DNA from 4 places in the Exiguobacterium sp. s7 genome. Region 1 is predicted to be linked to each of the others. Evidence: predicted binding sites of a transcription regulator. Region 1 holds the regulator's gene; each other region holds the start of a gene.
What was found. The regulator Rex, encoded in region 1, represses fermentation and respiration genes when NADH is low (regulators of the CRP and FNR family bind a similar motif). The targets are predictions, from matches to a motif close to TTGTGAAATATTTCACAA.

Region 2: adhE (bifunctional acetaldehyde-CoA/alcohol dehydrogenase) is a predicted target of Rex. The motif match lies at 4,133-4,150, and genes of this name have one in related genera.
Region 3: cydD (thiol reductant ABC exporter subunit CydD) is a predicted target of Rex. The motif match lies at 2,634-2,651, and genes of this name have one in related genera.
Region 4: KNP79_RS02070 (formate/nitrite transporter family protein) is a predicted target of Rex. The motif match lies at 4,406-4,423, and genes of this name have one in related genera.

The regions. Positions count from the first base shown of each region.
Region 1 is NZ_JACSLO010000020.1:7,103-14,523, forward strand. It holds gene KNP79_RS14850 (hypothetical protein) at 1-502, shown strand, start outside; gene KNP79_RS14855 (hypothetical protein) at 553-960, opposite strand; gene KNP79_RS14860 (ABC-F family ATP-binding cassette domain-containing protein) at 957-2,858, opposite strand; gene KNP79_RS14865 (redox-sensing transcriptional repressor Rex) at 3,008-3,664, shown strand; gene KNP79_RS14870 (twin-arginine translocase TatA/TatE family subunit) at 3,664-3,882, shown strand; gene tatC (twin-arginine translocase subunit TatC) at 3,886-4,674, shown strand; gene KNP79_RS14880 (hypothetical protein) at 4,816-7,421, shown strand, end outside.
Region 2 is NZ_JACSLO010000001.1:440,416-447,836, reverse strand. It holds gene KNP79_RS02290 (zinc-binding metallopeptidase family protein) at 60-1,262, opposite strand; gene adhE (bifunctional acetaldehyde-CoA/alcohol dehydrogenase) at 1,402-3,993, opposite strand; gene KNP79_RS02280 (MarR family winged helix-turn-helix transcriptional regulator) at 4,379-4,825, shown strand; gene KNP79_RS02275 (YebC/PmpR family DNA-binding transcriptional regulator) at 4,905-5,615, shown strand; gene KNP79_RS02270 (Na+/H+ antiporter family protein) at 5,763-7,082, shown strand; gene KNP79_RS02265 (glutamate synthase subunit beta) at 7,232-7,421, opposite strand, start outside.
Region 3 is NZ_JACSLO010000007.1:13,774-21,194, reverse strand. It holds gene KNP79_RS09960 (glycoside hydrolase family 31 protein) at 1-1,732, shown strand, start outside; gene KNP79_RS09955 (Crp/Fnr family transcriptional regulator) at 1,865-2,554, shown strand; gene cydD (thiol reductant ABC exporter subunit CydD) at 2,679-4,403, shown strand; gene cydC (thiol reductant ABC exporter subunit CydC) at 4,400-6,115, shown strand; gene KNP79_RS09940 (hypothetical protein) at 6,363-6,887, opposite strand; gene KNP79_RS09935 (GGDEF domain-containing protein) at 7,034-7,421, opposite strand, start outside.
Region 4 is NZ_JACSLO010000001.1:394,229-401,649, reverse strand. It holds gene KNP79_RS02090 (S1C family serine protease) at 1-40, opposite strand, end outside; gene KNP79_RS02085 (fumarylacetoacetate hydrolase family protein) at 162-980, opposite strand; gene nrdG (anaerobic ribonucleoside-triphosphate reductase activating protein) at 1,035-1,490, opposite strand; gene KNP79_RS02075 (anaerobic ribonucleoside triphosphate reductase) at 1,468-3,312, opposite strand; gene KNP79_RS02070 (formate/nitrite transporter family protein) at 3,503-4,345, opposite strand; gene KNP79_RS02065 (50S ribosomal protein L25/general stress protein Ctc) at 4,556-5,215, opposite strand; gene mutL (DNA mismatch repair endonuclease MutL) at 5,379-7,181, opposite strand; gene mutS (DNA mismatch repair protein MutS) at 7,186-7,421, opposite strand, start outside.

The sequences.
Region 1 (7,421 bases):
ACGGGAGATCATCCGCGCTTATAATATCGCCTATCAAGAAGAGATCGTGCCGGAAGCGACACGCGTCCGGTCGCTCACAGGAGCGGAATCGCTCGAAGGCATCGGCCGGGTTACGGGTGAGAACACGCTCGTCGAGACGTTGTACGGCTATAAGAGCTTAGACGATCAAGACATCGAAAGCGTCATCGTCGTCGACCGCAACCTCGGCGTTCAACCGAAAGCGAGCGATGCGTATTATCAAATCGCACCGGGACGAGAAGCGACCGAAGAAGAGGCGGCGAAGTTCGAGGACATTGTCAACGAGTTTGACGAAGAGCAACTGTTCGCCCAAGTCATCTCGACGCATGAGGCAAAATATGTGACGAACGACGAAGAGGCGCTCACATTCTACAAAGTGTTCGTCCGTGACGTCGATACGAACGAGTACGTGTTCTTCATCACGGAAGACGGCATCAAGCTCGACTTCCACACGCGCGGTTTCCAACCGCTGCGTTATTTCTAAACGTAAAACAGGGAAGCTGACCTCCACAATGGAGAGCGGCTTCCCTGTTTTTATACTTCTGGATGATGTTTCTTTTGTTTATACCACATATTCACTCGGCTCACGACATAGACGATCAAGGCGAGCACCCACATGAGGAGCGTCGACTGATAGAAGTGGCCCCATACCGAGCCGGGCGTGTAAAAGCTGTGCACGGTCACATCGACCGGCCAGACGACGAGGCGGATAAAGAGCGTGCTCATGAGCAGACCGCTCAACAAGCTGATGACAATCCCGCTCCACGTCTGGATGATGAAGCCGATGACGACCGGCAGGAAATAAAACAGGAACGACGGGACGACGGTCGGTTCCCCACGAATCAGTTCGGATACGTACTCCGTCCCGGTCGGCACGATGTAGGCGAGACCAGTCAGGAAGGCGTGCATCCACTCGATTCGCATCGCACGGGATCGCATCATGAATGGAGCTCCTCCCATTCTGCATACAGTGCCGTGATCGATTCTTTCGTCGCATCGGACTCGGTCGACAGTTCCTGTGCCCGGGCGAAGTCGTTGAAGACGTCCGGTTCACACAACAGTTGCTCGATCTCTTCGAGACGGGCCTCGTGTTGCTCGATGGTGAGCTCAATCTCCTCGATCCGTTGTTTCATCCGGCGTTCCTCGCGTTGCTGCTCCTTGTCGGCGCGCTGTTTCTTGACGATGACTTGTTTCGTCTCTTCGCGGGCGAGTCGGGCCAGTTCTTCAAGTTCTTCTTTCTTCTCGACGTAATACGAGTAATCGCCGAGGTATTCATCGATGCCGTTCGGTGTGATCTCTAAGACGCGCGTCGCGAGCCGGTCGATGAAGTAACGGTCGTGCGATACGAACAAGATTGTGCCCGGGTAGTCGACGAGGGCGTTCTCGAGGATCATCTTCGAGTCGAGGTCCAAGTGGTTCGTCGGCTCATCCAAGATGAGCAAGTTCGGTTGCTCGAGCTTCAGTTTCGCGAGCGTCAAGCGGGCCCGCTCTCCACCCGACAGTTCATGGACACGTTTCATGACGTCGTCACCGCTGAACAGGAACTGACCAAGCAGGCTGCGAACTTCTTGTTCGCGCATGAGCGGCCAGTCGTTCCAAATCTCGTCGATGACGCGGTTGGCATCCGACAAGTTCTGTTGTTCCTGGTCGTAGTAGCCGATCTCGACGCCTGTGCCGTAGCGGATGTCACCAGTGAGCGCCGGCTGTTGTTTCGTCAACACTTTCAAGAGCGTCGATTTACCGACCCCGTTCGGACCGACGAGGGCGACCGATTCGCCGCGTTGCAGTTGGAAGCGGAGATGCTGGGCGATCGGCTCCTCATAACCGATGGCGAGGTCGCTGCCGCTCAACACGTCATTCCCGCTTTGGCGTTTGATTGAGAACGAGAGGACGGCACTGCGCTCGTCACCATCCGGCACGTCCATCCGGTCGATCTTCTCAAGACGTTTGCGGACGCTCTGGGCGCGTTTCGTCGTCGTCGCCCGGGCGATGTTGCGTTGGATGAAGTCCTGCATCTTGGCGATTTCTTCTTGTTGGGATTCGAACTGCTTCTTCTCTTGCTCATAGATCGCGGCCTTCTGTTCGAGATACTTCGTATAGTTGCCGACGAAGCGACGGCTCCGGTGGCGTGACAGCTCATAGACGACCGAGACGACCCGGTCGAGGAAATAGCGGTCGTGGGAGACGATGAGGACAGCGCCTTTATAACCGCTCAAATACTTCTCGAGCCAACCGAGCGTCTCGATGTCCAAGTGGTTCGTCGGCTCATCCAAGATGAGCAGGTCTGGACTTTGAAGGAGCATCTTCGCCAGGGCGAGGCGGGTCCGTTGTCCACCGGAAAGCGTATCGATGCGGCGCTCGAAGTCGTCCGGATAGAAGCGCATCCCGTGAAGGACGGAGCGGATCGTCGCCTCGTATTGATAGCCGCCGCGGTCTTTGAACGTATGCTGTTCTTCATCGTAAGACGACAGCAGGCGCTCATAGGCGGCCGGGTCGTTCAAGATGCGCTCAGATCCCATGTCTTGTTCCATGCGGCGGAGCGTTTTTTCCTGTTCAATTAAGTCGGTGAAGACGGTAAGCATCTCGTTCCAAATCGTCTCGTTCGATTCAAGTCCTGAATCTTGGGCGAGATAGCCGATCGTCACGTCTTTCGGTTTCATGATATCGCCCGAGTCATAGTTGTATTCCCCGGCGATGACTTTGAGCAGTGTCGACTTGCCGGCGCCGTTCCGGCCGACGAGGGCGACGCGTTCGCCTTCTTGGATTTCGAGTTTGACGTTCTCTAAAATCGGCTCAACGCCGAATGATTTCGATAAGTTATTGACTTGCAGTAGGATCAAGTGAAAAAACCCCTTTCTCTCTATTTAGTATACTGTATTTTTTAGTCTTTTCAGGTATATTCGTTGAGTGGTTATGTGAATTCGTTTACAATCAAGGTGTATGAAATTAGATTCGTTTGAAACGCGTCGTAAAAAGGAGGCTCTTTCCGTTGAGTCAAAACGAACCAAAGATTCCGCAAGCGACAGCCAAACGGTTGCCACTATACTATCGGTTTATCCAAAGCCTGCATTCATCAGGAAAACAGCGTGTCTCTTCTGCTGAACTGAGTGAGGCGGTCAAGGTCGATTCGGCCACGATCCGTCGCGATTTCTCGTATTTCGGTGCGCTCGGTAAAAAGGGATATGGCTATAACGTACAGTATCTGTTAGACTTTTTCCGTAAGACACTGAATCAGGACGAGATTACGAACGTCGCCTTGGTCGGGGTTGGTCATCTCGGGACAGCTTTCGTCAACTATAACTTCCTTAAAAACAATAACACACATATCGTCGTCGGGTTCGACGCAGACGAGACAAAAGTCGGCACGACGATGTCCGGTGTCCCGATTCATCACGTCGATGAGATGGAACAGATTATGAAGCAAAACAAGATTGACGTCGCGATTTTGACGGTGCCGTCTGCCTATGCACAGCCTGTCGCGGATGACTTGGTCCGCTTCGGCATCAAAGGCATCTTGAACTTTACACCGGCCAGGCTTACTGTGCCGGATACGGTCCGCGTCCATCATATCGACTTGTCGATCGAACTCCAGTCGCTCATTTACTTTATGCAACACTATCCATCTGCTGAGGGGGTCCATCAATAATGGAATTACTATTATCGTCACTCGTCGTCGGTATTCCAGGCGGAGCAAGTCTGTTTGTCATCGCGATTATCGCGCTCATCATCTTCGGGCCGAAGAAATTGCCTGAGTTCGGCCGTGCCGCCGGACAGACGCTCCGTGAGTTCAAAAATGCCACGAGTGGCATGATGAACGAGCATGACGAGAAAGACAAGAAAGAAATTGAGAAGAAAGAGCAGTAAGCGATGAGCCATCAACCTGATCAAGAACGGGCACTGTCCGACCACTTGACAGAGCTGCGGAGACGACTGATGCTGTCGGCATTTGTCGTCTTTGCCTTCTTTTTGATTGCTTTGCCGAGTGTCAAATATGTGCTCGCCTATCTCCAGGCCGACCTCGTCGAACGAGGCCTTGAATTGAACGCCTTTGGGGTCGCGGACCCGCTCATGATTTACTTGAACTTGGCGCTCGTCATCGGGCTCGTCGCGGCTGGTCCGTTTCTACTGTATCAACTGTGGGCGTTTGTCGCACCTGGTCTGCATCCGAACGAGCGGAAAGCGACGCTCGCCTATATTCCGATCATCTTTATCTTGTTCCTCGTCGGTTTGGCGTTTGCCTACTATTGGTTGTTCCCGCTCGTCCTCGATATCTCGACGGACCTCGGGCAAGACCTTGGTCTGACGCAAATCATCGGGGCGTCGAACTACTTCACGTTCTTGCTGCAACTGACCATCCCATTCGGACTGTTATTCCAGTTACCGGTCGTGACGATGTTCTTGACGCGCATCGGTGTCGTGACGCCGTACTTCCTGTCATCGATCCGGAAGTACGCCTACTTCGCCTTGTTCGTTGTCGCGGCCTTTATCACGCCGCCGGATTTGACGTCGCACCTCATGGTGTCACTGCCGCTCTTCTTCTTGTATGAGATCAGTTTATCGATTTCACGCATCACGTACCGGGGTGTGCTCCGACGTGAGAAAGAGGCGATGGTGAAAGAACAAGTCGATTTGATGAAACAAATGAATGAGAAGTGAACACCATGTCATGCGACGTGGTGTTTTTTTGATTTTAGGGCTATTCAATTTTGAAAAAACAACTTAAAATTAGGAGGGTTAAATCAAAAAAATGGATTATTTTTGAAAGTTATGCATTCATAAACAGAAATGAGGAGAGTAATGAAGAAGTGGTTATGGAGCATGCTCGTGGTGCTCGTCATGATGGTAGCACCGGGAGTAGAAGTCCGAGCAGAGGATTATGCCAAACCGGAAATCATTCCGGCAGGAGAAGTCGTAGGAGATAGTGGATATGTGTGGCGTTCGGGAGATCCGGAGACGCTTATTCACATTCAGACCGGTGAGGAATATACGTTACCGATTCGTGTGTCTGCTGCTTACAATATGTATGCCATCGGAGACGGCCGATTTATGTTAAAAGGGTGGCCGGATTGGGTGATGTGGGATATACGTACGAATGTGGCGACGACATTCCCGATCGAAGCAGGAAGTGAGAATCGACTCGTCTCAACGAATGTAACAACAGGAATGATGTTATGGGCTGATGACGAAAAGTATATCATCACGTCGACGTCAGGTGATATTCTCGGATCGCTCACGAAAGGCAGCGATCCGGTATACAGTCTGCTCGATGATGGGAACGTCCTCGCGTTCGCCGACGGTCAAGTGACGAAGCGGACGGTGACAGGAGAAGTGCTTGAGACAATCAGTTCCTATTCAGGACAGGTGAGGTGGGCCCGTCACATGAAAGAAGCGAATCAATGGTTCGTGATCAAAAGTGATGACTCGGAGCACATGTTTATTTTCGATTTGGCGACGAAACGATGGATTGAGAAAGATGCGCCAAACATAAGTAATCTTACGTGGAAAGACGGCACCTACTACTTCATGACGCGAGAAATGTATACGACATTCTATGTCAGTTATAACGTCAGCACGAATGAGTGGAAAGAGGCACCGATTGATGACGCTGACATTCGACAACACGGTCCGTGGTACGTTTTTGGTATGAAGAAGACGGAAGTGTACACGCCGGAGTCTTTATGGAAAGCGCCATGGCAACTGAATGTCAATGTGCCGAAAACGACGAATCGCTATGAGGTAGGTCGTCCATATGACGTCAACGGAACGGCCACGCTCGTTGATGGTACGGCCTTACCGATTCCAGCGACTGAGCTGACGGCACGTTTAGCCTATCAAGACGACCCGTTCGTTTGGGAGCAAGGGAAACTGACGTTACAGACGAATGAGTCGTATGACATGATTTTTAAGTGGAACGATTTTGAGCGCCGGTTAGACTTATGGGCATCGAACTATGTGCCACTCACACTCGACCCGCCAACCGGTGTCTTAGGTCCGATTAGCGGGAAGACGACACCGAACACGCCGGTGTTTGTCAGTGTGACGAAAAACTTGTATCAATCGAACTCATCGGATTCATTGTTGAACTATCAATCGGCGACGATCCGATCGGATGAGTCGGGACGCTATACGTGGCAACCGGCGCGGTGGTTCACACCTGGATCGCGTGTGACTGTGAAAATCGGTAGTGGGTCAGGTGTTTACGCCGATCCGATTGAACTTCAGACGGTCAAAGAAAGTGACGATACTTCATCAAATGGTATCTCGGTTCTGACGAAAACGGTCACTTCAGGTGTCACATTGAAAACGACGCCGAACGCCGCAGTGGATGTGTTGATTCGCAGTGGGAAATACTACGAAATTTCGAATGAGCAGGCAGATGAAGACGGACTCATTTCGATTAAAGAGTTTAATACGATGCCTGTAGACATCGGAACAAAAGTCTACTTCAAGTTAAAAGAGGCACCCGCTTCAGCGTTCCGGCTCACGACCGTGGAGACAAGAGTGGAACCGCCTGTCTTTTCGTGGACTCGGACACCGTTAATGTATGACAAATCCATCAACATCACATCGAGTACCGATCAGGCCTATCGCATCTATCGAAACGGGACGCATGTGGCGACAACACGCGTCATGCCGTACACGTTCGAGACGCCATTAAAAGAAGGGGAAGTCATTCTCGTCACTCGTTCGAGCGGCGATGCGACGTACGAACTCACGAAGACCGTTCGTGCGTTCACTCCGACGCTCAGTGTGACGGACACGTTGATGACAAAGACACAAGCGACACTCTCAATCAAAAAGACGAGCACGGCGACAGTGCGCTTCTATGTAAATGACAAACTCGTCTCGGCCAAACGCCTATCGACGACACGTTACACCGTCCCCGCCAAACCGGGGGATCGTGTTCGCGTCAAAGCATCGGTCGGCTCGAAATCGCGTGACGTCTCGATTCAGTTGCCGAAAACGTCGCTGTCGACGCTCTCGATTAATGATGAGAAGTCACTCTGGGTCGGGTACGTGATCCCGAATAGCACGGTCACGTTGAAAAAAGGGTCGACGGTGCTCGCCACAGCAAAAGCGAGCAGCACCGGACGTGTGACGCTCCGCTTCACGCGGCAACCGGTCAATGCGACGCTCTCGTTGACGAGCCAAAGCGGGACGTTCCGACATGTGCAGACGGTGAAGGTGACGACTGGACCGACACCGACGCTCGTGACGACGATTCCATCAAGCACATCGAAGACACTGAAGGTGACATCGAACGTCGGGTACGGCACATTGACGCTCACGCGGGGGTCGACGGTGCTCGCGAAGAAGACGGTGACGTCGACGTCGACAACGCTCAGTTTCACCCCACAAAAGAAAGGAACGAAATTGACACTCCGTCTCGTGACGCCAAAAGG
Region 2 (7,421 bases), on a different contig from region 1:
AGTAATGGATCCGTTTCGAGTAAAAGAATAGACCGCCCCATATGTGACGGTCTTACTTCTTATTGGAGAGTTAACCACTCGCTGAGCCATTTAACGTGATCACGCATCGCCTCGTCAGAAAGACGACTGATTGTGTCTTTATCTGTATAAACGTCGTTATGGGCTGTGACAGAATCATTGACGGAGATGACTGGGAACCCGGCTTGCTTGTACTCATCTAAGATTGATACGCCTAGACTCTTCACTTCGACAGGGCCAAAACCAATCCCCTCCATAAACGGATATGTCGTCATCCCACTTGTTTTGAAGAATCGATTCGTCTCCCCTGTACCAAGTATATCAAGTAACATGATGACACGCGGCGTCGTACCTCGATCTTGAAGCATCTGCAAATAGTGCGTACTTGATTCGTATCCATCCCCAGTTCCATTCAAGAAAACGTAGCGGACCGTTGCATCCGTCTCTACGTCATCCATCGCTTGAAGCGTATGGTAGAGCACGGATGCACCACCTAACCCAGTGAGAGCGTGATCGCCATACCAGCTTCCCTCAAGTCGGGCCATGACAATCACTTCTTTGTCAGTCGTGCCAGGTTGCGTAAACTCTACGTAAGGAATTTCGTCTGTGAACGGCTCAATCGCAACCGTTTGACCGTCTTGGAAAGACTCGGCTGTTATTCGGTCGACCCCGGCCCCATTCAAGCGAAGTGCAGCTGAAACGTAAGCGAATCCATATTCTTCCGGAGCATCCGGGTGTGGCGTAATGAGATAACCTGCCGCATTCGCTTCGGCTAATTTTGTAAGATAGCGATTCGCTGCCTCGTCATTAAGGACTTCTCCGTAATAATCGATTTCATACGCATCTTCCATTGCTTCATAAGATACGTCGGTCGTCGGTAGGACGATGACTCTTCCAGCCACATCAGGTATCGGGGCATCCCATTCCAAATGAAGCAGTTCCCCTTCAATTGTCTCTTCAAATGGAATTGTCGCGTACCCATCGTAAAATTCATCATCAATCGTTATAGTCGGCCAATTCGTGTTGAGCGGAGCGTAATGAATCTCACGTTTCATATCGACTGAAGTCTCGTCAGAAACACCGATACCTAACGACTCGAACAGTTCGACATTTTCATGGCTTTCTGCGACCCGATCGTATGAAGCAAAATATTCAGCCGTCTCATAAGGACTTGTTGCCGAGGCCGGATTGAAATAAAGAAAAATAGTAAATAGTGCCGACAGTAGGCTGTACATAATGGTCATCTACGTATCTCCATAAAAAAACTCACCAATAAATGGTTGTATTATCCTATTATATTAAGTGATCTGACAATTGTATATTTATTTTTCAAGAAAAAACGGCCTCCCTCTTAGGAGGGAAACCGTTTAGATATTGTAAGACTTATACGCCTTCGTAAGCAGCGTACATGATTTCTTTCAATTCTTCGACGAGCGGCATTTTCGGGTTAGCCGTCGTACATTGGTCTTCGAACGCGTCGACTGCCATCTTGTCGATTTTCGCGTCGAGGTCCGCTTTCTTGATGCCTTGGGCTTTGAACGAGAGTTTGATGTTCAAGCGCTGACCGAGCTCGATGATCGCTTGGATGAGCGACTCGACGCCTTCTTCCGTCGTGCTGGCTGGAAGTCCGAGGTAGCGCGCGATTTCAGCGTAACGCTCGTCGGCGATGAATGACTCATATTTCGGGAACGCCGCGAGTTTCGATGGGCGTGTCGCGTTATAGCGGATGACGTGCGGCATAAGGATCGCGTTCGTCCGTCCGTGCGGGACATGGAACTCGCCACCGATTTTGTGTGCGATCGAGTGGTTGATACCGAGGAACGCGTTCGCGAACGCCATACCAGCCATTGTCGATGCGTTGTGGACTTTCTGACGCGCTTCGGCGTCACTTCCGTTCTCATACGCTTTCGGGAGGTAATCGAAGATCATCTTCATCGAACGAAGCGCGAGTCCATCCGTATAGTCGTTTGCCATGACCGAAACGTACGCTTCGATGGCGTGTGTCAACACGTCCATACCTGTATCAGCCGTGATTGAAGCTGGGACCGTCATGACGAACTCAGGGTCGACGATGGCGACGTCCGGTGTGATCGCATAGTCAGCGATCGGGTATTTGACGTTGCGTTTCTTATCCGTGATGACCGTGAACGGTGTCACTTCAGAACCCGTACCTGATGTTGTCGGGATGGCGACGAACATCGACTTGTTGCCGAGTGTCGGGAACTTGTACGTCCGCTTGCGGATATCCATGAATTTTTGGCGAAGGTTCGAGAACTTCTCTTCTGGGCGTTCGTAGAAGAGCCACATGCCTTTCGCGGCATCCATCGGTGATCCACCACCGAGTGCGATAATCATGTCTGGTTGGAAGTGACGCATCGCTTCGGCACCACGCATGACCGTCTCGACCGATGGGTCTGGCTCGACTTGGTCGAAGATGCGGTACTCGACACCAGCCGGCAAGTTTTTGACGACTTTATCGGCAAATCCGAGTTTGACCATCATTTCATCTGTAACGATCATCGCCCGTTTTTTCGATGTGAGCGATTGAAGGTATTGGACCGAGTTTTTCTCAAAGTAAATCTTTTCAGGGACTTTAAACCATTGCATATTCACGCGACGTCTCGCCACCTTTTTCACGTTGAGTAGATGTTTCGCCGTCACGTTCTCAGAGACGGAGTTTTTACCGTACGACCCACAACCGAGTGTGAGTGATGGTGTCATTTCGTTATAGAGGTCACCGATCCCGCCGTGTGCCGTTGGCGAGTTGACGATGATGCGGCAAGCTTTCATCCGGAGTCCGAATGCGAGGATGGCGTCGTCGTCTGTCGAGTGGATGGCTGCCGTATGACCGAGACCACCGATTTCGAGCATCTTCTCAGCGATGGCGAAACCTTCTTCACGCGATTGGACTTTATAGGCTCCTAGTACTGGGCTAAGTTTCTCGTGTGAGAGCAATTCTGTCGCGCCGACCGTCTCGAGTTCGGCAATCAAGATTTTCGTGTCGGCCGGAACGCTAAGTCCAGCTTTCTCGGCGATCCAGGCTGCAGGCTTCCCGACGATTTCAGGGTTTACCGCACAAGAGTCTGTTTTAATGACGAGTGTCTCGAGTTTTGCTTTCTCTTCTGGTGAGCAGAAGTAGCAACCGAGCGCCGTCATTTCGGCTTTCACTTCTTCGTAAACTTCTTGGTCGACGATGATCGCTTGTTCAGATGCACAGATCATCCCGTTATCGAACGTTTTCGACAAGATGACGTCCGAGATGGCACGTTTTACTTTTGCTGTCTTGTCGATGTAGGCTGGAACGTTACCAGGACCGACACCGAGGGCCGGTTTACCAGTTGAATAGGCTGATTTGACCATCGCCGCACCGCCTGTTGCGAGGACCATGGCGACTCCTGGGTGGTTCATAAGCGCTTTCGTCGCGTCGAGTGACGGTTTTTCAACCCATTGAATCAAATGTTCCGGTGCGCCGGCTTCGATGGCTGCGTCACGAAGGATGCGGGCCGCTTCACTTGAACACTGTTGTGCCGACGGGTGGAAGCCGAAGATGATCGGGTTACGTGTTTTGATGCCGATGATTGCTTTGAACATCGTCGTTGATGTCGGGTTCGTGACCGGTGTGACCCCGGCGACGACACCGACTGGTTCCGCGATGTACGTGATGCCGTTTTGCTCATCGTCTTCGATGACGCCGACCGTCTTCTCACCACGGAGTGAGTTATAAATATATTCTGTCGCAAAGATGTTTTTGATCATCTTATCTTCAAACACACCGCGACCAGTTTCTTCATATGCATGTTTCGCGAGTGCGACGTGTTGTTCGAGACCGGCTAGCGCCATCGCCTGAACGATCGCATCGATTTTCTCTTGATCAAACGTCATTAACGTGTCGAGCGCTGTATGTGCTCGTGTGACGAGCGTGTCGACCATCTGTTCTGCTGATGTTTCCACTACTGCTTTCTCTTTAACTGCCATGTTGGGTTCCTCCTCATGAATGAGAGCTTATACTGCTGACTTGATGGAGAGCACGGGGCGATCAGTGGTTTGATAAGAGTTTGTGCTTTCCTTCACATTCATAGAATACAACGTTTCCAACAATTTGTGCGTGACAACAATGTGAACTCTTTCACAATATTTTTTTGAAGAATGAGGATAGGTCTTGCTTTTTGATAGGACGCTCAGTAAAATCGTATGCGTTTTCATGAAAAGATGAAGTCTAACAAATGTAAACGCTTACATATATTGTGACGCCTGTTTGTCTGATGTGCTGTGCAATTTGTCACGCAACAAGGATTGGTCGTCCACCCCGCCCTCGGTCGTGTATAATGAAGAAAGAACCTAATTAGGAAGTGACATGACTATGCCGAGACAAGACGCAGCCGATCAGTTCGTAAAACTGATCCCATTAATCCGCAGGAAGTTGTTACGCCGTTCCGACCTCCCGCAAATCCCAAACTTGAACTTTTCCCACTTTCATCTCCTCATGTTGATTGAGGATGAAGGTGCCGTGACGAACGGACACATCAGCGAGACGCTATCGATCGCCCCGCCAAACGTGACGCCGCTCATCACGAAGCTCGTCGATGAGGGCTACATCACCCGCGTGCCGGACGAGCGTGACCGCCGTGTCATCTGGAACCAATTGACCGACAAAGGTGAGCTCGTTCTTCGCGAGCGTCGCGACTCGTTTCGACGCTTGTTCGAGGACCGCCTCGCTTTTTTAGACGAGGAAGAGACGGATCGATTGATTGACAGCCTGAAGACGTTGACGGAGATCGTCGAGAAGATGGATAAGAGCGAGGGATGATTTTTACTCGTCAACATCCACGTCTTCTTATATAATCGAGGATGAATCAATCGAACAATGGAAAGAGAGATGACATGTAATGGGTCGTAAATGGAACAACATTAAAGAGAAAAAGGCGTCAAAAGACGCCAATACGAGTCGCATTTATGCGAAGTTCGGCCGTGAAATCTACGTAGCCGCCCGCCAAGGGGAACCAGATCCAGAATCAAATCAAGCGCTCAAATTCGTCGTTGAACGGGCGAAGACGTACAACGTCCCACGCGCCATCATCGACCGCGCCATCGACAAGGCGAAAGGCGGCGACGAAGAGAACTTCGATGAACTCCGCTATGAAGGGTTCGGACCGAACGGCTCGATGCTCATCGTCGACACGCTCACGAACAACGTCAACCGGACGGCGTCTGAAGTCCGCGCCGCTTTCGGCAAAAACGGCGGCAACATGGGTGTCAGCGGATCGGTCGCTTACATGTTTGACGCGACGGCCGTCATCGGTGTCAGCGGCATGTCTGCTGACGACGTACTCGAACTCATGATGGAGCACGATCTTGACGTTCGCGATGTCATCGAAGAAGATGAGACGATTATCGTCTATGCGGAACCAGAAGCGTTCCATGCCGTCCAGACTGCCTTCAAAGCTGCAGGCATCGAGACGTTTGAAGTCGCCGAGTTGACGATGTTGCCACAAAACGAGATCGCCCTCGACGACGAGTCGAAAGAACAGTTCGAAAAACTGCTCGACGTCCTCGAAGATCTCGAAGACGTGCGCCAGGTGTACCATAACGTTGAATGATCATGAACGAGCGATAACTTTTCGGAGTTATCGCTTTTTTTGAACAATCGATTTGACAACCCGAAAAACGTATGTTAAATTTCAAAAGTCTTTATCATATTAAAGTGATAACAAGAGAAAGAGTTTGAAAGAAAGGTGTTGGAATTGATGAATGCTGTCTTATTAGCTGTTATCGTATTATTCGCTCTCGCGATCAGTCGAGTTCACATCGTCTTGTCGCTCATCCTCGCCGCAATCGTCGGCGGTCTCGTCGGAGGTCTCGGGTTCAACGACACGTTGACCGCCTTCAGTGACGGTCTTGGCGGAGGGGCTACCATCGCCCTCAGTTATGCGCTACTCGGTGCGTTCGCCGTCGGTTTGTCAAAAACAGGGCTCCCAGATGTCCTCGCTGAGAAGTTGATTAGCATGTCTGGCCGCGACGTCACCGGTAAGAGCGTGGCGCGCGTCAAGGCGTTGTTGCTATCGTTCCTCTTATTACTAGCAATCAGTTCGCAGAACGCTTTACCGATTCACATCGCGTTCATCCCGATTGTCATCCCGCCGCTCCTCGTGCTCTTTAACGAGTTGGAGCTCGACCGCCGGCTCGTGGCGACGATTCTCACGTTCGGTCTCGTCACGCCGTATATGTTACTTCCGGTCGGATTCGGCGGCATTTACTTGAATGAGATTTTGCTGCCGAACGTGGAAACGAACGGCATGGCCGTCGGTGATGTCAATATTGTCAGCATCATGGCCATCCCAGCCCTCGGGATGCTCGTCGGTCTCGTCACCGCCTTCTTCCACTACCGGAAGCCGCGGACGTACGATACGATTCAACTCGGGCCTACTGATTACGAGATTCGGACGTTGAGCCCGCTCAAAATCTGGCTCACAGCTGCCGTCGTCCTCGTCGTGCTCGTCGTTCAACTTCAGACCGAATCGATGATCGCATCGGCCGTCTCAGGACTCATCCTGTTGACGCTGCTTCGCCTCATCCCTTGGTCAGAGGCAGACGACATCTTCACGAGCGGGATGCGCATGATGGCTTTCATCGGCTTCGTCATGATTGCAGCGAGCGGTTTTGCCGCCGTCATCCGCGCGACCGGTGCCATCGATCCGCTCGTCAGTGGCGCAAGCGGCATCATGGGCGACTCACAATTTGTCGCCGCGCTCGTCATGCTCCTCGTCGGACTCGTGATCACGTTAGGAATCGGTTCGAGTTTCTCGACGATTCCAATCATCGCGGCCATCTTCGTCCCGCTTTGCATCCAATACGGTTTCTCGGTCGAGGCGACAATCGCCATCATCGGGACGGCCGGTGCACTCGGTGATGCTGGTAGCCCGGCAAGTGACTCGACACTCGGACCGACGAGCGGCTTGAACGCCGACGGTCAACACGACCACTTGCGTGAGACGGTGTGGCCGACGTTCCTCCACTACAATATTCCGCTCATCATCTTCGGCTTGATCGCCGCCATGGTGTTGTAATCACTTCCGATTGCGCCGAGCGTAAATCGTACCGAGCAAGACGAGCACGAGTAAAAACCAAATCCCGGTGTACATGAGGATTTCGATAATCATTTCTGACTCCTCCTAAATGTCCATGTAAAAAGGAGCGACGAATTCGTCGCTCCTTTTTATGATGAAGTTTTTAGCTGTTGTTGACAAGTGTTCAAGTATCCGTCGACGGTATCCGCGACCTCGCGACCTTCTCGGATTGCCCAAACAATCAAACTTTGTCCCCGTCTCGCATCCCCTGCAACAAACACACCCTCGACGTTCGACGTATAGTCATGGTTCGCCTCGATGCCGACTTTCCGGAGCTCT
Region 3 (7,421 bases), on a different contig from region 1:
GCTCGGCAACTGGTGGAGCCGCTATTGGCGCTACGACGAGACGGAATATAAAGAACTCATGCGTCGGTTTAAGACAGAGGACATCCCGTTCTCGGTCAGCGTCATCGACATGGATTGGCACGTCACCGACGTCCCGGAAGAATACGGGAGCGGATGGACGGGTTATTCATGGAATAAGAACTTGTTCCCGGACCCGAAAGGATTCTTGACGTGGCTCAAGCAAGAAGGGTTGCTCGTCACGTTGAACTTGCATCCGGCGGATGGCGTGCGTGCGTTCGAAGACCAATATGTGGCGATGGCCGAGGCGATGGGCATCGATCCGTCCCAAGGCGACCGCATCCCGTTCGACTTTTCCGATAAACGCTTCATTCAAGCCTATTTCGAGCAGATGCATCATCCGCATGAAGACGACGGCGTCGATTTCTGGTGGATCGACTGGCAACAAGGCTCGACGTCGAAAATGGAAGGGCTCGACCCGCTCTGGATGCTGAACCACTATCATGCGGCCGACATCGCCCGGGATGGCGATCGACCAATCATCTTCTCCCGTTATTCGGGCCCGGGCAGTCACCGCTATCCGGTCGGTTTCTCGGGAGACACGTTGATTTCGTGGGCGTCGCTTGCGTTCCAGCCGTACTTTACGGCGACCGCTTCCAATATCGGCTATGGTTGGTGGAGTCACGATATCGGTGGCCATTACCGAGGCTCAAAAGACGATGAGCTCGCCGCACGTTGGGTCGCGTTCGGTGTGTTCAGTCCGATCATGCGCCTGCACTCGACGTTCAGTACGTTCAACGGGAAAGAGCCGTGGCGCTTCGGTCTCGAGGCGGAGCGGTCGATGAAGACGTTCTTGCGTCTGCGCCATCAATTGATCCCGTACATCTATACGATGAACTGGCGGAACCACGCGGGTGCCTTGCCGCTCATCTTACCAATGTATTATGAACATCCGGACGAGGACGCGGCGTATGAAGTACCGAACGAATACTACTTCGGCAGTGAACTCATCATCTCTCCGATCGTCGAGCCGATGAATAAACAGCTCCACGTCGCAGCGACGAACGTCTGGTTACCAAAAGGTGACTGGTTCGATTTCTTTACCGGTCATCGCTATGCGGGAGAGAAGTCGGTTCGGGTGTTCCGGGGACTTGACGAACAAGCAGTGTTCGCGAAAGCAGGGGCAATCATCCCGATGGCACGGCATTACTCGGGCCGTAACGATACGGATAACCCGGGCGAATTGGAAGTTCTTGTCTTCCCGGGCGCGTCGAATACGTTCACGCTCTATGAAGACAACGGGTCGGACCGTGACTATGAGACGGGTGCTTACGCTGAGACGACGTTCACGCTTGATTGGGAGGAACGGAAGCTCCACATTCACGTTACAGGTGACCGGACCGTCTTGCCGTCTGACCGTAACGTCACGTTACTCCTCCGAGGCGTGACCGGTTCTGGTGAATACAATCGAGAGACCCAGACACTGCGCCTCGAACTCGGTCCGATTGATGAAGAGATGACGGTGTCTCTCCCGGTCGAATTGACGGCGAACGATCACCGGCTCGATCGTTTGTATCGTTTCTTGGACCGCGCCGAGATTTCTTATGATTTAAAAGACAAGTTGTATCGATCGGCGGCAGCGAAGACGCGGCTCGAGGCATGGCTGTTCGATTTGCACGCGCTTGAACTCGACCGTGACCTGCAAGATGCGATCATGGAGTTGATGCTCGATTGAATAACGTGCTGTGACGAAGAGGGTGAAAGCCCCTCTTTTTTTTTTGTCAGAAAATCGTTGGATTTTGTAAGCGTTTTCAAATTGAATCCAACTATACTAAAAGGAGAGGCAAGATAGATTGGAGGGTTCAACATGAAACCGAAATGGACCGTAGACGACTTGCGGCAACTCGATGTATTCACCAAATGTACCGCCCGTGAGCTCGAGGCACTGTTGCCCCATGTCTATTGTCGAACGTACCGGAAAGGACAGCTCTTATTCATGGAAGGCGATCCTCGGGAGCGCGTCTACTTTTTAATCAGCGGTTACGTGAAGCTCGAGCGCAACAACGAGACGGCGACCCATCAATATACGGACTACTTGAAACCGAAGCAACTGTTCCCGTATCGTGGCTTGATGACGGAACCGTATTATCAACATTCGGCGGAGGCGTTGACCGATATCGAGGTCATCTATATGCCGACGGACCGATTCGAACAACTCGTCTCTCGGAACGCGTCGATGTTACTCCATATCGTCGGACAGATGAATCGGATTCTCGACTTGCACGAACGACGGGTGCAGGATATCATCACTCCGAGTGCGACCGAACGCGTGCTCAACACGATCCATTACTTGATTGAAGACCTCGGGGAACCGGAAGCAGAGGGGGTTCGCGTCCGGTGTCCGTTCACGACGATTGAAATCTCACGCTTATCCGGTACGTCACGGGAGACCGTGTCGAACATCTTATCGCGCTTACGAAAAGAAGAGGTGCTTCACTTCGATGCGCGTGAATTGATGATTGGCCATCCCGAATACTTTGAACAGACGACGGTATGACGCCACGTGATATACGCGGCGTCTTTTGCATGTCTGGCTAAGCGAAGCGTTCGCCATGGTCGTGTGCATCAGTTATAATTAGTGAGAATCCTCACAAAGAAAAGTTTTGGATAGTATAGAAAGGATGAACGCAGTGAAACGACTGCAAGCTCTCGCTTTAGCTGAAAAACGCCATATCGTCGGACTCGTCATCGCCGCGGTGATGATCGGATTGTCGATTTTGGCGCAGGCGTATTTAATCGTCGATATCGTCGACCAGGTCTTTTTTAAAAATGCATCGTTTGAAAGCATCATCCCGGCGCTCGGCTGGCTCATTCTCGCCCTCGTCACGCGTGCTTTGTTCGGCTACATGTCAGGACGAATCGGAGCTAGTCTAGCGGAGAAAGCGAAACGGACACTCCGGTTTCAGTTGCTTGACCGTTATACATCGAATCCGATCGAGACATCTTTGTCCGGCCAGTCCGGAAAGAAAGTCAGCGTCTTCATGGACGCGGTCGATGAAGTCGACGCCTACTTCAGCCAATATTGGCCGCAAGTCATTCAAACGTCGATCATTCCGCTGCTCATTCTCGTCGTCGTCTTCAGCCAACATTGGATCTCGGGCGTCATCATGATGGTGACGGCGCCGTTCATCCCAATCTTTTTCATTATCATCGGGATTGCGACGCAGAAAAAATCCGAACAACAGATGGAGAAGATGAACCAGTTCTCCGGAAAGTTCTTGGACGTGTTGCAAGGATTGACGACATTGAAACTATACGGTCGGACCGAGCGTGAGGCGCAAGCGATTGAAAAGAGCAGTCTCGACTTCCGCGACGCGACGATGGTCGTCTTGAAGACGGCGTTCTTATCGGGTCTCATGCTCGAGTTCATCTCGATGCTCAGCACAGGGGTCGTGGCGCTCGAAGTGGCGCTGCAAATGGTCGTCTGGCAGAACTTGACGTTCTTCTCCGGCTTTTTGATTCTCGTCTTGGCTCCGGAATACTATTTGGCCATTAAAGACCTCGGCGGTGCGTTCCATACCGGACGCGGCAGCATGGGGGCGGCCGATCGTATTTTCGAGGCGCTCGACGCACCGGATGAACGTCTGCAGTGGGGCGACCGGACGTTGACGAGCCGGACACCCGACCTCGAGCTCGACGAAGCATCATTCGCCTATGAAGGGGGGCGTTTCACGCTCCAGCCTTTAAGCGGCATGATTCCTGCCGGTGCCCACATGGCGCTCGTCGGGGCGAGCGGGTCCGGGAAGACAACCGTCTTGAACGTGTTATCGGGGCTCGTCAAACCTGACAGCGGACGTGTCCTCGTGGACGGTGAACCGCTCGAGACGTACACCGATACGTCATGGTATGACACGATTGGCTATATCTCACAAAATCCGTATTTGTTCGCCGGCACCGTCGCCGATAATATCGCCCTCGGTGAGGCGGCGGACGAAGCGAGCATCCTCGAGGCGGCGACGGCAGCCGGACTGAACGATGTCATCGCTCAGTTGCCGAACGGTCTTCATACCGAACTCGGTGAAGGGGGTTACGGCTTATCCGGAGGTGAACGGCAGCGGCTCGCCTTGGCCCGGGCCTTCTTGAAACGTCCCGGCATCATCTTGTTCGATGAACCGACGACCGGACTTGATTTAGTGACCGAACAAATCGTTCGGCGCTCAATCGATGAGTTGTCACGTGAGTCAACGCTCGTCACGGTCGCGCATCGTCTGCATACGATCAAACAAGCCGATGCGATTTGGTTCATGGACGAAGGGCGTCTCGTCGCCCAAGGCACACATGACGAACTGCTCAGCGTTCCGCAATACGCTGACTTATTCACGCTACAGAAAGGGGTGAGAGGATGAATTCCCTTTGGACGATCACGAAATGGATGATGCGAGAGAAAAAGGATATCATCCTCTCGATCTTCTTTGGTTATGTCGCTGGCATCGCAGCCGTCGCTTTGTTCGCGGCGAGCGGATACCTCGTCTCACGGGCTGGGCTCGTGCCGCCGCTGTATGCGCTCATGGTGCCCGTCGTTTTGATTAAACTGTTCGGTGTGATTCGGGCGAGTGCTCGCTATCAGGAGCGTCTCGCCTCGCACCGGGCGACGTTCACGATTTTGAGCGAACTCCGGGTCCGATTTTATCGTCAACTCGAGCCGCTCGTCCCGAGCATCTTTGCCAAATATCGGAGTGGGGACTTGCTCGCTCGCGTCGTTGGTGACGTCGAGAGCTTGCAGAACTATTTTTTACGGGTGTTCTACCCGCCGATTATCTTGGTACTCGTCTTCTTGAGCACGATTTTCTTCGTCACATACTTCTCGGTCTGGGTCAGCGTTTGGATCTTGTTCGGCGTCTTCGTGACCGGTTTTTTGATCCCGGCCTTCTTCGCCCGTGTCCGTGCCAAGCATGACCGGCAACTCCGTACCTTGCGAGGAGACCTGTCGAGTGGGATGACGGAGATGATGTACGGCTATCGCGACCTGTTGTTGCACCATCGGCTTGGTCAAACGCGCAACGAACTGCTTGAACAGAGCGACCGCTACGCCGATGCCCAAAAACGAGATGTGACGAACCAGTTCTTCAACTCCTCGCTCGTCGTGGCGGCGTCCTTACTCGTCTCATGGGGTGTTTTGGCCATCGGGGCCTATCTTGTCGTCGACGGGGAATTAAATGGCCTCTTCTTGGCCATGCTCATCATGATGTCGCTCACTGCGTTTGAGAACGCGACACCGATGGCAGTCTTCCCAGGTCACTATGCCGACAGCAAGCAAGCGGCCGATCGACTGCTCGAAGTGGTCGAGCCGAGTGAAGCGATTGTCGTTGCCGAGTCGGCCCGTACCGACGTAGCGCTCGAGACAGCACCTGACGTATCGTTCGAACGCGTGAGCTATCGCTACCCGGACACGTTCCGTGACGTGCTGAGCGGCGTCGACGTGACGTTACGAGGCGGTTCAAAGACCGTTATCGTCGGACCGAGCGGCTCAGGAAAATCGACACTACTTCAACTGTTGCTCGCTTTTGTCAGACCTGAGTCTGGTGAGATCCGATTGAATGGACAGCGGTTGGACGATGTGACCCAAGCATCGGTCTGGCGTGAAGCCAGCGTCGTCCTTCAAGAGAACCACTTCTTCTTCGGGACGGTGCGAGAGAACTTGGAGCTCGCCGGTAATTTCTCGGACGCTGAGATGGAAGCGGCGCTCGCGAGTGTCCGCCTCGGTTTCTCGCTCGACGAGCCCGTCCTTGAGAAAGGGGCGAACTTATCGGGCGGCGAGCGGCAACGTCTTGCCATCGCCCGAGCCTTGTTGAAGAATGGATTGCTCTGGATACTTGACGAAGCGACATCGGCGCTCGATGCGCGGACCGAGGCGGACGTATTCGCCGAGATTTTGCGTCAAGCCGATGAAGCGACGCTCGTCATGGTCAGCCATCGTCTGACTGGGCTCGAACGTTTCGATCACATCATCGTCATGGAGTCCGGACGCATCGTCGAGACCGGATCGTATGATGAACTGATGCAGGCACACGGTGTGTTTTATGGATTGAAACAAATCGAACAAGATATCTTTGCATGAAAAAACGAGCGGCTCCGTCGGAGAGCCGCTCGTTTTTTTGGATGGCAAATTTGGGTGCAACAAATGGGGGTTGTCGCATTGCTTTCAAAAAGAGTGTCGTGGAGGGGAATCCACGTGACGTATTGGTTTGGGGAACGTTTACGTCAAGCTTTGGGAGCTACAACTAAAGTATAAGTGATAACGATTCTCATTGTCAATTAGTAAATTGTACAAAAAAACCGCAAACCAAACTGTTTGCGGATCGTTGTCAGCTCGACGGTACGCCCTTACGAAGCGTGAAGCGAAGTAAGCTGAACAAGTAACGAGTATAGAAGAGCGCGAACGCATAAAATACCGCGATGGCAGAAGCACCGAGTTCAACACCTGGAATGTTCATCAAGAACTCGAGGATGAGAATCGACAGCAAGAAAATATAAAGACCTGCATCAAGATAGAGCGGCATCAATTTTCCGCGTTGGTGCCAGAACGTCCGGACGAGCGGTGCGACGATCATCCCGATGATGCGTTCCGCGAACCCGATGCTGAGCACGGCAATCATGAAGGCGGCGACCGTCTCGAACGATACGAGTTCTGAGAAGGCGAACATGGAGATGAGTAGGAGCGGACCGATAAAAATCATCATCGAGAGGGACGTGCGTAAAAAGATAAACAAGTTCCGTTTCATCGTATCGACTCCCCCGAAGAGCGACTGCCGGAACGTCTTGCCACGTTGATAGTCGAGGATGAACGATCCCACAAACATCAAACCGAATAGTGATAACAATACTGTCATGAAATGTGTTTCCCCTTTTTCTGTCCAAATCTATGATCACTGTAAGGATAGTCGAATCAAAGTCTAGCCTAGTGTACCGATTCACTAGTTGAAAGTAAAGCGGGAAAACTGCGGAAAATCGCAATCTTTTGCGAACATGAGGCGCTTTACGACGCCAGAATGAATCGATTTCGTCCCGATTCCTTTGCGTGGTATAACGCTTCGTCGGCATGTTTCAACACGCTGTCGACTTCGATGTCGTTCGAATGGCAGGCCCCGAGCGAAACGGTGATATGAAGCGTCCCCGCACTCGTCTCGAACGGGAACGTCGAGACTTTTTCTCGTATAGATTCAGCGAGGTGAGTCACTTCATCTCGATTGGCGTTCGGCATGATGATTAAAAATTCTTCTCCGCCGAAGCGGCCGACGAGATGACGCTCTTCACTCTCGGCGACGAGCAACATGCCGAGCTCCCGTAAGACGTCGTCCCCGACGTCATGACCGTACGTGTCGTTCACGCGCTTGAAGTGGTCGATGTCGACGAGGATCAAGGCG
Region 4 (7,421 bases), on a different contig from region 1:
TTTGTTCATTTGATTCTGTTGGACGATCATTGCGTTCCATGTGTAATCATCTCCTATATGATGTTTCCTCTTTGTTCTACCCTTAGTATAAGAGGCATAGTCATCGTTTTGCGGAAATGAAGCATCGATTACAAGATTCTTCACAATTTGCGTCAATTGGGTCAGACGATGATGTTACGGAGCGTCCCGAGTCCCGTGATGCTCACTTCGACCGTGTCTCCTGATTGGAGATAGACGGGCGGCTTCATGCCGTGGCCGACCCCGGCCGGTGTGCCGGTCGCGATGATGTCTCCTGCTTCAAGTGTCATGCCCTTTGACAAAGTCCGAATTAACTCTTCGATCGGGCGAATCATATCCGCCGTCGACCCATCTTGACGTGTCTCGCCATTGACGACCGTTTGAATCGTCAGTGGGAACGAGAGCTCATCCGGTGTGACGATATATGGCCCCATCGGACAGAACGTATCGAACGATTTGCCGCGGAAAAACTGGACGTGTTGTTTTTGCACATCCCTGGCCGTGATGTCGTTCAGAATCGTGTAACCAAAAATATGGGCATCGACGTCGTCAATATCCCGGCCTGATTTCCCGATGATGACGGCGAGTTCGCCTTCATAGTCGAGCTGGTCGGTCAATTCGGGGTGACGTTCGACGACAGCCTCTGGGCCGACGACCGAGGTCGGCGCTTTCGTGAAGATGACGAGCTTACCGGCCCCGGCCGTATCCATCTCTTTCACATGCTCTTCGTAATTTTTCCCGATACAGATGACATTTTTGAGCGGACGATACGGTGCGACGAACGTGACGTCTTGAAGCGCCAGCCTTGGCGCGACATCTAGATCGACATCCGGTTCAAACTCACGCGCGATGACTTCTAACAACGAAGTCGTATGTAATTGGTCACTGACGTCATAGACGAACTCTCCTGCCACGACACCGACCCTTTGCTCTCCTTCAACTTGAAAACTACACCATTTCATCAAAATTCCCCCTTTTTTGCTAGTATACAAAAAATCGGGACGCGACGGCCCCGATTACGCTTTGTTTAAGAAAATAATCCGCTGGTTGCTCGATCCCCGAAACCGGAGCGACCGGTCCATGAGCGGCTGTTCGAAACGCCCATCGACGAGCACATCGGCACGGTCGAGCACCCTTGTGACGAATTCGTCGTGCATGGCTTGCAACTGTTCGAGCGTATAGCCCGTATACACCCAAACGTTTTTCTGAAGGACCTTACATCCGTCGACGAGCCGTGCCAATTCTTCCGGTTGCAGAAATGGTTCCCCGCCTGAAATCGTCACCCCGTCCCAGCCTGATTGTTCGATTTGAGCGAGTAAGTCCGCGACCGAGACGTCTTGTCCTCCACGCGGATTCCAAGATTCTGGATTATGACACCCGGGGCAACGGTGCGGGCAGCCCGCCGTAAAGATGACCGTGCGAATGCCTGGACCGTCGACGACCGATTCTTCAAGTACGGATAGGACGCGCATGATGCTTCACCCTCGCTCGTTCTTCTTCTCGTTTTGCCGAATTCCACCGGTCCATCGTCCCGACCAAGTAGCCGGTGATGCGACGGATCCGTTCAATTCGTTCATGTTCGCCACATGTCGGGCACGCTTCGTCGATGATCCCTTCAAGGCCGCAGTTGCCACAACGGTCGACCGGATGGTTGATCGACCCGTAGCCGACGTTCTCGGTCCGCATGAGCCGGACGATCGCTTCGACCGCTTCCGCATTATGGGCGAGCGATCCGTCGACTTCGACATACGTGATATGACCCGCATCACAGAGCGCGTGGTAAGGCGCTTCGAGACGGACTTTATCGCGAATCGAGACCGATTGATACACGGGCACATGAAACGAGTTCGTATAAAAGGCGCGGTCGGTCACACCTTCGATCATCCCAAACGATTGCTGATCTCTCGTCACAAATTTACCCGACAATCCTTCGGCCGGGGTCGCCAAGAGAGAAAAGTTCAAATCGTATCGTTCCGATGCCTGCTTCATTCGATCACGTAAATGAGTGACGATATCGAGCCCAAGCCGTTCCGCCTCTCGTGACTCGGCATGCGTGCCACCTGTGAGAACACGAAGCGCTTCGGCGAGACCGATAAATCCGACCGAGAGCGTCCCTTGCTTCAGTACCTCGCGAAGATCGTCTTCTGGCCCGAGTCTCTCTCCCCCCCGCCAGACGTGTTGGGCATAGAGGAACCGAAATTCGTCGGCGTGCCGCTTCGCTTGATAGTCGAATCGTTCGAGCAATTGATCGATGGCGACGTCGACGTAAGCGTCGAGCGTCTCATAAAAAGTATGGATATCCGAGGAGACGAGTGCCATTTTGACCAAGTTCAACGTCGAAAATGATAAGTTGCCTCGTCCAATCGACGTCTCGGCACCATGCCGATTCCCCATCACCCTTGTCCGACAACCCATGTAGGCGACTTCCGAGCCGTGCGTCCCGTCGTAGTATTGAAGGTTGAACGGAGCATCGACGAACGAGAAGTTCGGGAATAACCGCTTGCCCGTCACACGACAGGCGAGACGGAACAAGTCGACGTTCGGATCGTCCTCATGGAAGTTGACCCCTTCTTTCACTTTAAAGATTTGAATCGGGAAAATCGGCGTCTCCCCGTTACCGAGCCCTCGCTCGGTCGCGCGCAGCAACTCTCGAATGAATACGCGTCCCCACCGGCTCGTGTCGGTGCCGTAATTGATGGAAACGAACGGTACTTGTCCGCCACCACGTGAGTGCATCGAGTTGGCGTTGTGGATGAACGCCTCACACGCTTGATACGTCGTCGCGATTGTTTCAGACTCGGCAGTTTCAAAAAGTTGCTCGGTCGTCCATTCGACTGGTAGCTTTTTGAGCCGCTCGAGCTGACGTTCATACGTCTTTTCGACATACGGTGCGAGGTCGACATCAAACATCGGGAAAGCTTGACCGCCATGCTGCATGTTTTGGTTCGCTTGAAGAATAATCGAAGCGAGCGCCATCGCCGAGCGGATATCCTGTGGCGGTCGAATCGTCCCGTGCCCGGTATGAAATCCGTTCGTGAGTAGCTCACCGAGTGGGATTTGACAACACGTCGTCGATCCTGTCACGTAGTAGTCGGCGTCATGGATATACAAAAAATTATCCTCGACGGCTTGACGTGACCGTTCTGATAATAGATATGTCGTCGACAATTGTTTTGATACTTCTGAGGATAATCGTGCCAATTTTCCAAGTGGTGATTTCCCGTCGACGTTGGCGTTCTCTTGTACGAGGTCCTGATCTGGGAGAACACAGACATCTTCATAAAGCTGGAGCATATTCACTCCGCATCACCTCACTATATATTGATTACAAGCGAGTTAATTACTCGCTTAAGTTCCATATATAGATTATGTCATGTTTTGCTATTGAGATGTGAAGTCGAAATTGTGATCAATGCTTGTGATAAAAACGCAAAAACAGTCGAGCCACTGACGTGGACTCGACTGCTCGTTGTCGTGAGCTACCTTATACTTCTTTGGCAGGTTTCACAATTTTCAATTCGACTTCTTCCGTTGCTTCCGATTCTTGGGCTTCACGCAAGCCTTTCGCGTTTAACCAGGTATAGATCGCACCCATGAACAACGCGCCACCGATGATATTCCCGAACGTGGCTGGGATCAAGTTGTGGATCGCGCCGGCAAAGCTGATCGCCTCAGGATGCGGGACGACGAGCGTGAGGGCGAACAAGACGAAGTTGGCGATGACGTGATCAAATCCTGAGGCGAAGAAAACGGCGACGAGAAAGATCATCGAGAAGATTTGGGCGAACTCGTTTTTCATTTGCTTCGGCAAGAAGATGGCAAGACAGACCATCCAGTTGCAGAAGATCGCGCGGAAGAAAATTTCGACCGTCGTGTGGTGCATCTTGCTTTCGACGACCGAGAACAGCCAGTTGTCCATCCCAAGTTCTTGGATGACACCGGTCGGCGCGAGCAGCAAGGCGAACAAAACGCCACCGAGCGCATTCCCGACAAAGCAGAGCAACCAGACGAGCATCGTGTCGCTGAGCGTCGTGTACCCCCGCATCGTCGAGGTTGTGAAGTACATCGTATTCCCGGTGAACAGTTCGGCTCCGCCATAGATGATCATGACGAGGGCGATCCCGAATGAGAATCCTCCGATGAGCGTTGTGAACGGAGAATCGATCAAATACATTCCGTTGACGACTTTCAGTGTGAAAATTGAAGCGAATCCGATAAAGATCCCCGCGAGCATTGCTCGTAAAAAGTACTCCATTGGCCGATAATGAATCATTTGCGAAGATGCCTGTGCTTTCTTCCGCAACGATTCGAGTGCATGGATTTCCATTGATGCCATGTCACAAACCCTTCTTTCTGTTTGAATGAAACCATTATAATAAGAACGAACATGTGAAATCATTAACAATATAAGCCCGAAACGAATAAATTGCAATCGCCCCTTCCACATGTTGACACATTTTTCACATCGTAATCGTTTACATTTGTCGGATTTGTGACTAGAAAAAAACGACCCTTTGCAAAGGGCCGTTCGAAATGATTATTCTTTGTTTTCAGAAGCCTCTTCCGACTCTTCCGTTGAAGTTTCTGACGCCTCTTCAGTCGCTTCAACTTCGCCTTCTGTCGCTGTATCAGCTTCAAGGTCTTCGACCGCCACCGGTTCATTCACCGATGCGATTTGAAGATCACCCTCAGATACGATTTCGTAATCTTTGTTCTCTGGAATATCAGCGACAGTGAGCGAGTCACCGATGCCGAGTTCAGAAACATCAAGCTCGATACGCTCCGGAATGTTGGCTGGTGTTGCCGAGACCGTTACTTTATAGAGCGTCTGTGCCAAGTAGCCGCCTTCTTTGACGCCTTTCGCGTCGCCGACAAGTGTGACGTCCGCTTCGACTTCTGTCGCTTCGTCCATCTTCACTGCCATAAATTCGACGTGCTTGTATTCGTTCGTAAATGGGTCGACTTCTGTCCCGTGAACGAGTGTGTTCACTTTCTTACCATCGATATTGAGTTCGATCAAAGCGTTGTCGCCGTGTTCACGAAGAATCTTACGAAGTGCCATCTCTTCGAATGCGACCGGTGTGCTTTCAACTTTGTAGCCGTAAACGACACCTAACACTTTTCCTTCTTTACGCAAGTTAGCGCGGACCGAACGTGGTCGTAATTCTCGTTTCGTTACTTTAAGCGTGTCTGCCATAATCTTTTCCCCCTACTGGTTTATCGATCATGTCTACATCTTGAGGGTGAGGCAGTGAAAAAGCCACCTCTCAACCTCGATGCGTTGAGTGACATGTGTATATTGTTCCCATAGCCACCTATCCATAAACGTAACAGGAGGTTAAGAAAAGATTACAGGCGTGTCACATAACGCGTTTAAATAGCTTCTCGAGCTCGTACGTGCTCCACTTCACTAAAATCGGACGTCCGTGCGGACACGTGTACGGAGACGTCGTCTGATTCAAATCGTGAAGCAATTGCCGCATCATCTCGTGGTTCAACGGATGGTTTGCTTTAATCGACCGTTTGCACGCCATCAAAATCGACGCATCTTCCCGATATTTAGCGATGTCAATGGAGCGATCCCGGATCGCCATCTCTATCAAATCACGGACCGTTCCTTCTAAATCGTGTTGCGGGTACCACGTCGGAATCTCTCTAACGAGGAACGTGTTGCCGCCGAACGGCTCCAATTCTAGACCTGCTTCTTTTAAAAGCGGAGTGACTTCTTCAATCGCGAGCGCCTCTTCTTGCGTGAACTCGAGCGTGAGCGGAAGCAGCAACAACTGGTATTCCTTGTCAGGATTCCCGAGCTGCTCGTAAAACAACTCATATTTGATTCGTTCCTGGGCCGCGTGTTGGTCAATGACGTACATCCCGTCCTCGGCACCACAGACGATATAACTCGCATGCAATTGACCGATGACGTCGAGCGGCGGCAACCGCTCTCGTTTCGTCTCGATTGTTTCCGATTCGACCGTCGACGCTATCGGCTCAGGCGCTTCATTGACGAGCGGGGTCGGCGACCATCGACTCGGTGACGTGACAGGCTCACGTGGAATTGGATAGTTCCACGTCGGCGCTTCATCCGTGACCGGCGCCCGTTCAACCGTGAAATCAAGTCGCTCTTGTTCGGTCCGATTGACCGGTCGCTCTTTCGGTTTGACCGACGGGATTAAACGCTGTTCCCGGAGTGTCAGTTGGACCGTCTCGCGAATCAATTGACAGAGCTCTTTCTCTTTTGAAAGCCGAACTTCTCGTTTCGTCGGATGGACGTTGACATCGATCAGCATCGGGTCCATGTTCACTTCGAGGACAGCGATCGGATAACGACCAATCGGTAGTAGCGTGTGGTAGCCTTCGAGCACACTTTGGGTCAACGCAAAGTTCTTGATGCTCCGACCGTTCAAGATGAGCGTCACGTACTGCTTGTTCGAACGCGTCACTTCCGGACGGACAAGATGGGCGCTCAAACTATAGTCGTTCGTCTTACTCGACGCCGTGACAATTTGTGCCGCGACTTGTCGGCCATAGATGGCGAGCATGACTTGCTTGATGTCGCCGTTCCCACTCGTCCTGAGCAGTTCCTTGTCTTCATGGAACGCCGTGAGGCGAACTTCCGGGTGGGACAAGGCGATTCGGTTCAACGTGTCGGTGATGCTCGCCAGTTCCGTCGCGGACGTTTTCAAATACTTCAATCGGGCTGGTGTATTATAGAACAATTGACTGACGGCTATCTCCGTCCCGACGTTCGCCGCGGCCGGTGTTTGCGCCGTGACAACGCCGCCTTGAAGCGTCATCTCGAACCCGTCTTCCTCGGCCCGGCGTGACTTCAGCGTTACATGGCTGACCGAAGCAATCGAGGCGAGCGCCTCGCCCCGAAAGCCGAGCGTGCGAATCCGGAACAAGTCGTGCTCGTCCCGAATCTTACTCGTCGCGTGACGTAAAAAGGCGCGCGGGGCGTCCTCTTCATAAAACCCGTGCCCGTTATCGCGGACTTTAATGAGACGGATGCCCGCTTCCTCCAAATCGACTTCGATTTTGGTGGCGCCGGCGTCAATCGCGTTCTCGACGAGCTCTTTCACGACCGAGGCCGGTCGCTCGACGACTTCGCCAGCCGCGATTCGGTTGGCCAGTTGTTCCGGTAACTCTTGAATGATTCCCATCGACTCACCCCTTCTTCGCGGATTGTTGGAGCGCATAGAGCGCTTGCATCGCCTCGATCGGGTTCATCGCCAACAAATCGAGTTCGAGCAATTGTCGTTTAATCTCGTCTTCCGCCTCAAAGAGCGATAGTTGGGCCACGGGTTCTGCCGTTCCCGGATGTTCAACAGCTGCCCGTTCCGGTTTCGAGTCCGTCTCAAGTTGAGACAAAATGGTCCGCGCCCGTTCAATCAAATCACGGG